DNA from 3 places in the Streptomyces sp. NBC_01244 genome. Region 2 is predicted to be linked to each of the others. Evidence: riboswitches for the same ligand, from Rfam matches in the RefSeq annotation. Region 2 holds a riboswitch; each other region holds the start of a gene.

Region 1 (3,891 bases), 1.2 Mb from region 2:
CGCCCGCGAGCGCCTCCCAGACCTCCTCCGGCAGGGGGTGGAAGGCGGTCGCCTCGATCCCGCCGCCGGGCCCGGCCGGGCGCCACACCCCGGCGACGTGCCCGTCGACCAGCAGGGTCGCCAGGGTGTCGCCGTTCATCCGCGCGACGAGCTTGCGGTACTGCGGCGGGACGATGCGGCTCCGGTCGAAGTACGCGAGCAGCACGCTGTCCCACATGGCCATCAGCCGGGGCGGCGCCGGCGTGTCCTGCGCCGGGCGCGGTGCGCCCTGGACGTCGAACAGCTCCTCGCCGTCCGGCCCCTCCAGCCGGTCGAGCCTCCCGGAGAGCTCCAGCACCTGCAGCGCCTGGCGGACCCTGGCCCGCTGGACCAGGGAGAACTGCGCCACGTCCGCCGCCGACGCCGGCCCGAACCCCTCCAGGTAGCGCAGGACCAGCGTCCGCAGGGATTCCTCCGACGCCTCCGGGTCCGCCGGTACCGTGCGCGGCCGGCGCGGGGGCGCGACGTAGGACGGCCGCTCCCCGAACGACCACGGCGCGGCGGTGGGCGCGTGCAGGAGCGGTGCGTACTGCCGCAGCCCCCACCACGCTCCGGGCCGCGGCGCCGCTCCCAGCCGGTGACCGAGCCAGTCCTCGCACTCCGCCGTCGTACGGGGCCGGTCGGCGAAGTCCAGCAGCTGCGGCACGAGGACGTCGGCGTCCGCGGCCGTCAGCCCGGAGTCCGTGAAACGGGTCCCGAGCCGGGCGGCCCGTACGGAGGGCTGCACGGCCTCCCGGAAGGCCGGGTAGTCCTCCGCGTGCACGGCGTGCAGGGTCAGCCGCATCAACGTCGACTTGACGACCGCGCGCCCCGTGAAGGCGGCGTCGAGGTCTGCCGGGTCGAAGCCGGCGAGCCGGTTCCACAGCGCGAGGTACGGCGAGGCGGCGTGCTGCGCCTGCAGGGCGACCACCCGGCGCACCGCGTCACCCACGTCCATCGCCTCGCGCCCCAGCAGCAACTGCCGTGCGAGCGTGGAGCGGTTGAGCTCCCCCGCGCTGACCTTCATGCCATGACCGTCCCGTCCCCTGTCCGAACGGGCAGCCTAACCGGCACCTCCGACAGCGCCTCGGATTTCAGATGCTGACGCCCTTCGACCGCAGGTAGGCCAGCGGGTCGATGTCCGAGCCGTACGAGGGACCGGTGCGGATCTCGAAGTGCAGGTGCGGGCCGGTCACGTTGCCCGTGGCACCGGAGAGGCCGAGGGTCTGCCCGGCGGTGACGCTCTGACCGGTGGAGACGGAGAGCTGGGAGAGGTGCGCGTACTGGCTGTAATTGCCGTCGTCGTGCCGGATGACGACCTCGTTGCCGTACGAGCCGCCCCAGCCGGCGGAGACCACGGTGCCGGCGCCGACCGCCTTGACGGTGGTGCCGGTGCTCGCGGTGAAGTCGACACCGGTGTGGTAGCCGCTGGACCACATGGAGCCGGCGGTCTTGTAGGCGGTGGACGGGCCGCCGCTGACCGGGGCGACGAAGCCGGTCGACGCGGAGCCGCCCTGCTGCTTGGCGGGCGCCTTGGCGGCGGGCACGGCCTCGTCGGAGGAATCCGACGAATCGACAGAAGCGGAGGAATCAGAGGAATCGGGGGAACTGGAAGAACCGGAGTAAGCGGACTTCTTGGCCGGCTTCGGCGCTTCGGCCGGCGCGGACTCGGCCGCCGCGGCCGGAGCCGAGCCCTTCGCGCCGAGCGTGAGCTCGAGGCCCGGGTGGATCAGCGACGGGTCGGTGCCGACGGCCTCGAGGTTGTCCGCGTAGAGCTGCTCCCAGCCACCGGCGAGGTGCTGACGCTCGGCGATCTTGGAGAGGTGGTCGCCCGGCACCACGGTGTAGACGGTGGGGGCGGCCTGCACGGCGGCGGGCGCGGCCGCGGCCCGGAAGGCCACGGTCTGCGGAGCCTGGACCGGAGCGGCGGCGGGCGCCGCGGCCGGGACACCCGCGGCCTGGGCGCCGGTGGCGCCGAGCAGCGGAAGCGCGAGGGCCGCGCCACCGGTGCCCGCGACGGCGAACCCACGGGATATCGAGCGGGACTTGGGACGGCGGTGCTTACCCGTTCCGGACATGGCGAATTCCTCTCCGACGCCTGCGAGGTGAGCTGTCGGGTTCGGACTGGAGATGTCCGGCGGTGTATGTGCCGGTGAACAGCACATGCACGGCTTCACCCCGAGCTGTCCCGTTGTAAAGATCCCGAAGGAGCTCCGGAACAGCGGCTTACCTGGTTCCCCCGCTCCTGCCGCGCGCGTGAATAGTCGGGTGCGGTTTCCGGACGGCGGCAGGATTAGGCGGTCCATCCGGATCGATCGCGAAGGTAATCGAGCCCGGCCGCACGGAACAAGTCCCGAATTCCCCGACGGATTCCCAGTGATGATGGACCGACGGAATTACGGTCACCCTGCGTCCATTCCCCTCCCCCAACAGCCGTCCGGACAGGGGAATTCGCCATTCGCGATCAGGCACTCACGGTCACCGTATGATCTGGCTCACGGGGACGTGTCCGATCTCGCCTCTCGCTATGGCAAGTTGGCCACAAGTGGCGTAATTCGGACACGAGCGACGGTGAGCGACGAAGAGCGACGACGACCGCACGGAAAACACGGAGGAGCCCCTGTGACCCAGCAGATACCCCAGAGCCCCCACACCGATCCGGCCGCGCCGGAAGCGGCACTGACCGGAGTGCGCAACTTCCGCGACGTGGGCGGCTTGCCGACCACGGAGGGCCGAAGGGTCAAGTCGGGACGACTCTTCCGAAGCGGACATCTGGCGCATGCCACCGAAAGCGACGCGGAATTCCTGGGGTCGCTCGGACTGCACACCGTCTTCGACTTCCGCAACGGCGCCGACCACGCGCTGGAGGGTGCGGACGTGGAGCTGCCCGGGGTGCTCAAAGTCAACATTCCGCTGTCGGATCCGGCCGACGGCAGCGAGTTCTGGAAGATGGTCCGCGACGGGGACCTGGCGCAGCTCCGCGAGATCCTGGGCGAGGGCAAGGCCGCCGCGCGGATGTCCCGTTCGTACCGGACGATGATCCGGACCCGTACCGCCGAGCACAGCCGGGTCGTGCACGCGCTCGCCGAGGACAGCGTCCCGGCGCTCATGCACTGCGCCGCCGGGAAGGACCGGGCCGGTCTGTCGATCGCCGTCACCCTGCTCGCGCTGGGCGTCGAGCGGGAGGCGATCCTCGCGGACTACCTGGAGTCGAACGCCCCGCACAACCGATACCGGGTCCGCCGGGGCAGCGACTCCCCCGAGGCCCGCGCCCCCGAGGTGATGGAGCTGCTCGCCCCGCTCTTCGACGCCCGCGCCCCGTATCTGACCACGGCCTTCGACACCATCGACGAGGAGTGGGGCGGGGTGGAGCGCTACCTCGCCGAGGGCCTCGGGCTCACGCCCGAGACCCTCGGCCGGCTCCGCGACCGGCTGCTGGACTGACGTCCGACGAGGTGGGCCGTCAGCGGTTCGCGACGGCCTGCCTCACCAGGGTCCGGCCGAAGTCCCACATCAGCGCGCCGCCGCCGTGGGCCTCGTCCATGACCGCGCGGAAGGCGCCGACGAACCGGTCGACGTCCGCCTCGTTCACGATCAGCGGCGGGATCAGCTTGATCACCTCCAGGTGGTCGCCGGAGACCTGCGTGAGGATCCGGTGCTTCTGCAGCAGCGGTACCACCACCATCTGCGCGAACAGGCCCTTGCGCGCCGCCTGCAGCATGCTCCAGCGGCTCCGCAGCCCCAGTGAGGACGGCCGGCCGAACTCGATGCCGATCATCAGCCCGCGTCCCCGTACCTCGTGGAGCAGTTCGTACTCGTCCACGAGCGCGGCGAGCCGCCCGCGCAGCAGGTCGCCCATGGCGCGGGCATTGG
Region 2 (3,891 bases):
GCGGCGAGGAAATCGTCCTCTCGTCCGAGGCCGACGGCGCCGAGGCCGCGCTCGACCGCCTCGCGAAGCTGGTCGCCGAGGGGCTCGAGGAGCTTCCCGAGACCGTCTGACCCTTCGGGTTCGACCCGCAGGACTCGCAGACTTGCAGGACTTGCAGGACTTGCACGGCGAAGCCGTTGCCCCCGACCGTCAGGGTCGGGGGCAACGGCTTCGCTGCGTTTCGCGCGGGAATCGAGAATCCGGCCGGCCCGCCGGTTCGCCGGCCCGGGCGGAAATACGGAAGTACACACACCGCTATTCCGTCAGACCGCTATTTCGGCACACCGGTTCCGGCGGCGGAACAAAGCGCGAGGCACCGGGCATCAATTACCCGCCCGGATATCCCACCTTTGTATACGGGCTTTGTTAATGCGGAACGCTTGCCGTGTTTACGGCAGGTTGCAAAGTCCTCACGCGCAGCCGGTGCGCCCCCGCCGCCCGGTCCACGTGCACCGCGGTCAGCGCCCGGGCCCGCTCGGCGTCACCCCGGGCCACCGCGTCCACGATCGCGCCGTGCTCCGCCCAGGACTCCACGGGCCGCACCGGGGCCTCCACCACGTACATCCACGCCACCTTGTGGCGCATCTGGGTGAGCAGCGCGATCAGCCCGGGGCTGCCCGAGGCCTGGGAGAGCGTCTCGTGGAACCAGCCGCCCAGGGAGCGCAGATCCTCCCCCTGCCCCCTCCTGGCCCGCTCCTGGCCCAGCCTGACCAGGCCGCGCAGCACCTTGAGGTGGGCCTCGCTGCGCCGCCTGGCCGCCCGGGCGGCCGCGAGGGGCTCCAGGAGCATCCGCAGCTCCAGGAGGTCGGCCGCCTCCTGTTCGGTCGGCTCGGCCACGCAGGCGCCCGCGTGCCGCCTGGTGGTCACGAACCCCTCGGACTCCAGCGTGCGCAGCGCCTCGCGCACCGGAACGCGCGAGACTCCGTACCGGCGGGCCAGCACCTCCTCGGTCAGCCGGCCGCCGGGCCCGAACACCCCGGAGACGATGTCGTCGCGGATCGCTGTGCATACCGTGTGCGCGGGAATACGCAAGACCGGACCTCCGCCTTTTTCGTATGACTGTGCGCGTTGCGACTCTATTGCAACACACGATAATTTCCGAGGGCGGCCGGAAATACGAAACATTCACAGAACGCGGAACGCGGAGCGCGAAGCCCACGACGAGAAGGCCACGGCGAGATGCGCGAAGGCCCCGGCTCGAAGAGAGCCGGGGCCTTCGCGGAAGACGTGCGGTGGGGCGAGCGGGTCAGACGGTGACGCCGTGCGAGCGCAGGTACGTGACCGGGTTGATGTCCGAACCGTAGTCGGCGCCGGTGCGGGCCTCGAAGTGCAGGTGCGGGCCGCTGGAGTTGCCGGTGGAGCCCGACAGGCCGATCTTCTGGCCCGGGGTGACCTGCTGGCCGACGGAGACGCTCAGCGAGGACATGTGGCCGTACTGGGTGTACGTGCCGTCGGCGTGCTTGATGACGACGTTGTTGCCGTACGCGCCGCCGTAGCCCGCCTCGACCACGGTGCCGAGGCCCACGGCGTGCACCTCGGTGCCGGAGGCGGCGCGGAAGTCGATGCCGGTGTGGCTGCCGGAGGACCACATGCCGCCACCCGCGTGGTACTGGGTGCTGACGTAGGTGTTGTCGAGCGGCGACACGAAGGTGTTGAGGCGCTTGCGCTCCTCTTCGCGGGCGGCGCGCTCGGCGGCCTCGCGCTCGGCCTTGGCCTGCGCTTCGGCCTTCGCCTTGGCCTCGGCGGCCCGCTGCCGGGCGTCGGCCTCCGCCTGCGCCTTGGCGGCGGCGGCATCGGCCGCGCGCTGCTGGGACTGGGCCTGGGCCTCGACGTCACCGGCGAGCTCGTCGGCCACCACGATGGTGTTGAGGGCGCCGGTGTCCTCGACGGAGGGGGACTGGTCCGCGGCGAACGCGGGACCGGCCAGGGAGCCGACGACGCCAGTGGCGGCGAGGGCGGCTATGCCGGCGTAGCCGGCGGTCCTGCGGCTCATACGGCTCGGACCACGGTGCTTGCCGGCGGCACTACTGCCAAACGCCATGAAGGGGCTGATCCTTTCCTTCCCTCTCGCCTACCGGGTTAGCTGACGGGTTCGGAGCAGGAAGGTCTCCTACGGGCCCCCTCTTGCGAGGCGGTCCGATTCACCCCAGGGACACAAGTGGGTCCCCGGCTCCCCAGGCTCGCGCCTGACGGGGACTCGGCGATCGCTGTCCGGTGCCGCGGACGCGGCGGTTACAACTGACGAACAGCACGGCCGACGCTAGGCGGATCATCAGCCAATCACCAAACAGACACGCCCTTTTGTTGCGTACGCCACACCACATACAAGCAACCACACCACTAAAGGGACAATGCAGACGAAAGGGGCCCTGGTGGGCAATCCACCAGGGCCCCTTGCCCGAAACCCTTGTACGGCCGGTCAGTTGGCGCCCCGCCGGCAGTCAACGGACGGTCAGTTGGTGACCACGGTCACTTCGCCGATCCCCAGGGCCCGCACCGGCTCCGCGATCTGCGAGGCGTCACCGACCAGCACGGTGACCAGCCGGTCCACCGGGAAGGCGCTGACGACCGCCGAAGTGGCCTCCACGGTCCCGGTTTCGGCGAGCCGCGCGTACAACTGCGCCTGGTAGTCGTCCGGCAGCTCCTGCTCGACCTGGTCGGCGAGCGTGCCCGCGACGGAGGCCGCCGTCTCGAACTTCAGCGGGGCCACGCCCACCAAGTTCTGCACGGCCACGTCCCGTTCGGCGTCGGTCAGGCCGCCCGCCGCGAGGGTGCGCAGCACCGTCCAGAGGTCGTCCAGGGCCGGGCCGGTGTTCGGGGTGTCCACCGAGCCGCTGATGGCCAGCATCGAGGCGCCCTTGCCGTCGGCGGTGGAGCGCAGCACCTGGCCGAAGGCGCGCACGCCGTACGTGTACCCCTTCTCCTCGCGCAGCACCTTGTCCAGCCGGGAGGTGAGGGTGCCGCCCAGGCAGTACGTGCCGAGCACCTGGGGCGCCCAGACCCGGTCGTGCCGGTCGGCGCCGATGCGGCCGATCAGCAACTGCGTCTGGACCGCGCCGGGCCGGTCCACGATGACCACGCGGCCCGTGTCGTCGGCGGTGATCGGCGGGACCGGGCGCGGGGCGGTGGTGTCACCGGTCCACGCGCCCAGGGTGTCGGCCAGGACGGCGTCCAGGTCGATTCCGGTCAGATCGCCGACGACCACCGCGGTGGCGGTCGCGGGGCGCACGTGGGCCTCGTAGAAGGCGCGTACGGCCGCGGAGTCGATGCGGGCGACCGTCTCCTCGGTGCCCTGGCGCGGGCGGGACATCCGCAGGGAGGCCGGGAAGAGCTCCTTCGAGAGCTGCTTGGCGGCGCGGCGCTGCGGGTTGGCGCTCTCGTGCGGGATCTCGTCGAGCCGGTTGCGCACCAGCCGGTCGACCTCGGCGTCGGCGAAGGCCGGTGCGCGCAGCGCCTCGGCGACCAGGCCCAGCGCCTTGTGCAGGCGGGAGGCCGGGACCTCCAGGGAGACCCGCAGGCCGGGGTGGTCGGCGTGCGCGTCGAGGGTGGCGCCGCAGCGCTCCAGCTCGGCGGCGAACTCCTCGGCGGAGCGCTTGTCGGTGCCCTCGGACAGGGCACGGACCATGATCGTGGCCACGCCGTCGAGGCCCTCGGGCTCCGCGTCGAGCGGGGCGGCGAGGTTGATCTCGACCGCGACCACCTGCTGGCCCGGGCGGTGGCAGCGCAGCAGGGTCAGGCCGTTGGCCAGTACCCCGCGCTCGGGGGCCGGGAAGGCCCACGGCTGCGGCTCGCCGGCCTCGGGGCGCGGGTGGAAGGTCATCGTGACGGCTGCGGTGTCGCTCACTGCTCCGC
Region 3 (3,891 bases), 3.1 Mb from region 2:
GCACCGCACTCGCCCTGCCCCTGCTCGCCGCCACCGGCGCGAGCGCCGCGGAGACCTCCACATGGGACAAGGTCGCCGAGTGCGAGAGCGGCGGTACATGGAGCGCCAACTTCGGCGGTGGCGCGTACGGCGGGCTGCAGTTCAGCCAGGAGCAGTGGAAGAGCGCCGGCGGACTGGACTTCGCCGAGCGCGCCGACCTCGCCAGCCGCTCCCAGCAGATCGCCGTGGCCGAACGGGTCCTGGCTTCCCAGGGCCCCCAGGCGTGGCCGCTGTGCGGGGTGCAGGCCGGTCTGACGCAGGACGCGCCCGCCGCCGAGGTGGACCCGGGCCTGCCCGGCGGTTCCGGATCCGTCGCCCCGGCTCCGTCCCGCCCGGACGCCTCCGTGCCCCACACCGGCTCGGGCGGGCAGTCCACGGACTTCGGGGCCCCGACGCAGAAGGGCCCGACCCCGTCGGCCTCGGTGCTGCCCGACTATCCGATCGGTGTGCCGGGCGAACTGCCCGTCATGCCGCTGCCGGAGCCGGAGACGCCGCCTCCCGGCCTCCCGGGCGCCCCGACGGCTCCGACGAGCCCCGCGGACCCGACCGCCCCCGTGGGCCCCACCACTCCGGTGAGCCCCACCACTCCGGTGGACCCCACTACTCCGGTGGACCCCACCACTCCCGCACCGCCGTCCGTGGATCCGACGCTGCCGGTGGGCCCGACGCTGCCGGTCGACCCGACGGCTCCGGTGACTCCGTCCGACCCGGCGAACCCGGCGAACCCGGCGAACCCGGGAAATCCGGCGAACCCGACCCTTCCGGCCAACCCGGTTGATCCCACGGCCCCGACGACTCCGGCCGCACCCGGTGAGTCCGCCTCCCCGACCGCTCCGGCGGCCTCCGGTGCGAGCGAGGGCGGCGGCAAGCACCGCGGCCCGGCCGCCGTCGAGACGCCCGCGGCGCCTGACGCCGCGTCGGACCCCACGTACACGGTCAAGGAAGGCGACAGCCTGATCGAGATCGCGGACGCCAACGGGGTGAAGGGCGGCTGGAAGGGTCTCTATGAGGCCAACGAGCAGGTCATCGGCGGCGATGCGGACCTGATCAAGCCCGGTCAGAACCTGGATCTAACGCATCAATAAGGACACTTGAAGCGCCCGGAACCAGCTGATTGTCCGTTTTCTGTAAGTGAGACATGTGTCTCTTCAGGTCAACTGGCGTGTCCGGCCCGGAGGGTTCCGCAAACCCCGCCCTCACCTGCGCAAACACCCTTCCGGGGAGCGCAAGTAGGCACCGTTTCCCCCCGATGTCGCTCGTTGAACATCGGGGGGAGACCTGTCTACCTTCTGAATCGCTCGCCACCGCGGGCTCCTTCGACCGCATCGCCGAATCCTGCCGGCGGACGGAGGGAACACTCGTCGCGTAAAGCGCCGAAGGCAGGAGCGGGGGAACCAAGGTAGGCGCCGGTAGCGGCCGTTGAGAGACGGTCACATCGCCGGCTAGGGGTTAAGCCAAGCGCTAGGTCGCTCGGCCGGGCACTCACTCGCCCGAACCCGACAGCTCACCTCGTAGGCGTCGGTGAGGAGAACTCCATGCTGCTTTCGGGCAAGGGCAAGCACCGTCGCGGTTCCAAGGCCGTCCGCATCGTCACGCTCGCCGGCGTCGCCGGTGTCGCCGTGGCCGCGCCGCTGATGGCCGCGGGCACCGCCTCGGCCGCGACCGCTTCCGAGTGGGACCGCGTCGCCTCGTGCGAGTCCGGCGGCAACTGGTCCATCAACACGGGCAACGGCTACTACGGCGGCCTGCAGTTCTCGTCCTCCACGTGGGCCGCGTACGGCGGCAAGGCGTACGCCGCGCAGGCCAACCAGGCCTCCAAGTCGCAGCAGATAGCCATCGCCGAGAAGGTCCTCAAGGGCCAGGGCAAGGGCGCCTGGCCGTCCTGTGGCGTGGGCCTGTCGAACTCCTCCTACACCGGTGGCTCGGCCAAGACCCCCGCCAAGCCGAAGACGCAGCCGAAGCCCGCGCCGAAGCAGGAGCAGAAGGCCGCGCCGAAGCAGGAGACCAAGCGCGTCGAGGCTCCGACCACCCGCTCCGAGCGTCCGGCCGCGAAGACCGAGGCCCCCAAGACGGGCAACGGCTCCTACGCGGTCAAGTCCGGCGACACGCTGGGTGCGATCGCCGACGCGAACAACGTGTCCGGTGGCTGGGAGAAGCTCTTCGAGCTCAACAAGGACATCGTCACGGACGCCGACCTGATCTTCCCGGGTCAGAAGCTCAAGCTCAGCTGAAGCAGGAGCTGAAGCAGGAGCTGAAGCCGAAGCTGAACCTGAACCTCGGCTGAAACCTGTGAGAACGGTCGTGTCCGCTTTCGCGACACGCAGTAGTTCCACCGCGTAATTCCACCGCCCGGCGCGCAACCCCCTTCGCGCCGGGCGGTGCTGTGTGCGGATGTCCCCGGCCTGACGGGGCCTCCGGAAGGGCGATGATCAAGGGTCCTATGTCCTGTAAGAGGGGCATTCAGGCCCTTTTTCGTCCCAGCCCCCGGGCGGTCGGCTGGCCGAGTGCCCAGAGGCGGTTAGGCTCTAAGCGGCAAGGCCATCCCACGGCCTGACATGCCACCGCACACCCAGCGTCACATCCCAGAAGGAGATGCTCGTGCCGTCCATCGACGTCGTCGTAGCCCGGGAAATCCTGGACTCCCGAGGCAATCCCACGGTCGAGGTCGAGGTGGGCCTCGACGATGGCAGCACCGGCCGTGCTGCAGTCCCGTCCGGCGCCTCCACCGGAGCGTTCGAAGCCGTAGAGCTCCGTGACGGTGACCCCAACCGCTACATGGGCAAGGGCGTAGAGAAGGCCGTCCTCGCCGTCATCGAGCAGCTCGGCCCGGAGCTCGTCGGCTACGACGCCACCGAGCAGCGCCTGATCGACCAGGCGATGATCGACCTGGACGCCACCGAGAACAAGGGCTCCCTCGGCGCCAACGCCATCCTCGGCGTCTCCCTCGCCGTCGCGCACGCCGCGTCCGAGGCCTCGGACCTGCCGCTCTTCCGCTACCTGGGCGGTCCGAACGCGCACCTGCTGCCCGTTCCGATGATGAACATCCTGAACGGTGGGTCGCACGCCGACTCCAACGTCGACATCCAGGAGTTCATGATCGCCCCGATCGGCGCGGAGTCCTTCTCCGAGGCCCTTCGCTGGGGTGCCGAGGTCTACCACACCCTCAAGAAGGTCCTGCACACCAAGGGCCTCTCCACCGGTCTGGGCGACGAGGGCGGCTTCGCGCCGAACCTGGAGTCGAACCGCGCCGCGCTCGACCTCATCGTCGAGGCCATCAAGCAGGCCGGCTACGTCCCGGGCACCCAGATCGCGCTCGCGCTCGACGTCGCCGCGTCCGAGTTCTACAAGGACGGCAACTACGAGTTCGAGGGCAAGTCCCGCTCGGCCGCCGAGATGACCGACTACTACGCCGAGCTCGTCGAGGCGTACCCGCTCGTCTCCATCGAGGACCCGCTGTTCGAGGACGACTGGGCGGGCTGGAAGACCCTCACCGACCGCCTGGGCTCCAAGGTCCAGATCGTCGGCGACGACCTCTTCGTCACCAACCCCGAGCGTCTCGCCCGCGGCATCGAAGAGGGCTCGGCGAACGCCCTGCTCGTCAAGGTGAACCAGATCGGTTCGCTGACCGAGACCCTGGACGCCGTCGAGATGGCCCAGCGCAACGGTTTCAAGTGCATGATGTCGCACCGCTCCGGTGAGACCGAGGACGTCACCATCGCCGACCTCGCGGTCGCCGTGAACTGCGGCCAGATCAAGACCGGCGCCCCGGCCCGCTCGGACCGTGTCGCCAAGTACAACCAGCTCCTGCGCATCGAGGAGATCCTCGACGACGCGGCCGTGTACGCGGGTCGC

What was found. A riboswitch is a leader RNA that binds a small molecule or an ion and turns the genes downstream of it on or off. The one in region 2 is predicted to bind cyclic di-AMP.
Region 1: linked by a shared signal. The riboswitch ahead of OG247_RS36105 (M23 family metallopeptidase) and the one ahead of OG247_RS31245 (M23 family metallopeptidase) in region 2 are both predicted to bind cyclic di-AMP.
Region 3: linked by a shared signal. The riboswitch ahead of OG247_RS17225 (transglycosylase family protein) and the one ahead of OG247_RS31245 (M23 family metallopeptidase) in region 2 are both predicted to bind cyclic di-AMP.

The regions. Positions count from the first base shown of each region.
Region 1 covers NZ_CP108488.1:8,116,079-8,119,969, reverse strand. Annotated here, with positions in the region: gene OG247_RS36110 (winged helix DNA-binding domain-containing protein) at 1-1,045, opposite strand, end outside; gene OG247_RS36105 (M23 family metallopeptidase) at 1,113-2,096, opposite strand; cyclic di-AMP (ydaO/yuaA leader) riboswitch at 2,099-2,295, opposite strand; gene OG247_RS36100 (tyrosine-protein phosphatase) at 2,641-3,462, shown strand; gene OG247_RS36095 (aspartate aminotransferase family protein) at 3,482-3,891, opposite strand, start outside.
Region 2 covers NZ_CP108488.1:6,956,087-6,959,977, reverse strand. Annotated here, with positions in the region: gene OG247_RS31255 (HPr family phosphocarrier protein) at 1-110, shown strand, start outside; gene OG247_RS31250 (GntR family transcriptional regulator) at 406-1,071, opposite strand; gene OG247_RS31245 (M23 family metallopeptidase) at 1,286-2,080, opposite strand; cyclic di-AMP (ydaO/yuaA leader) riboswitch at 2,093-2,252, opposite strand; gene OG247_RS31240 (M16 family metallopeptidase) at 2,492-3,859, opposite strand; gene OG247_RS31235 (M16 family metallopeptidase) at 3,880-3,891, opposite strand, start outside.
Region 3 covers NZ_CP108488.1:3,885,295-3,889,185, reverse strand. Annotated here, with positions in the region: gene OG247_RS17230 (transglycosylase family protein) at 1-1,124, shown strand, start outside; cyclic di-AMP (ydaO/yuaA leader) riboswitch at 1,401-1,572, shown strand; gene OG247_RS17225 (transglycosylase family protein) at 1,575-2,270, shown strand; gene eno (phosphopyruvate hydratase) at 2,632-3,891, shown strand, end outside.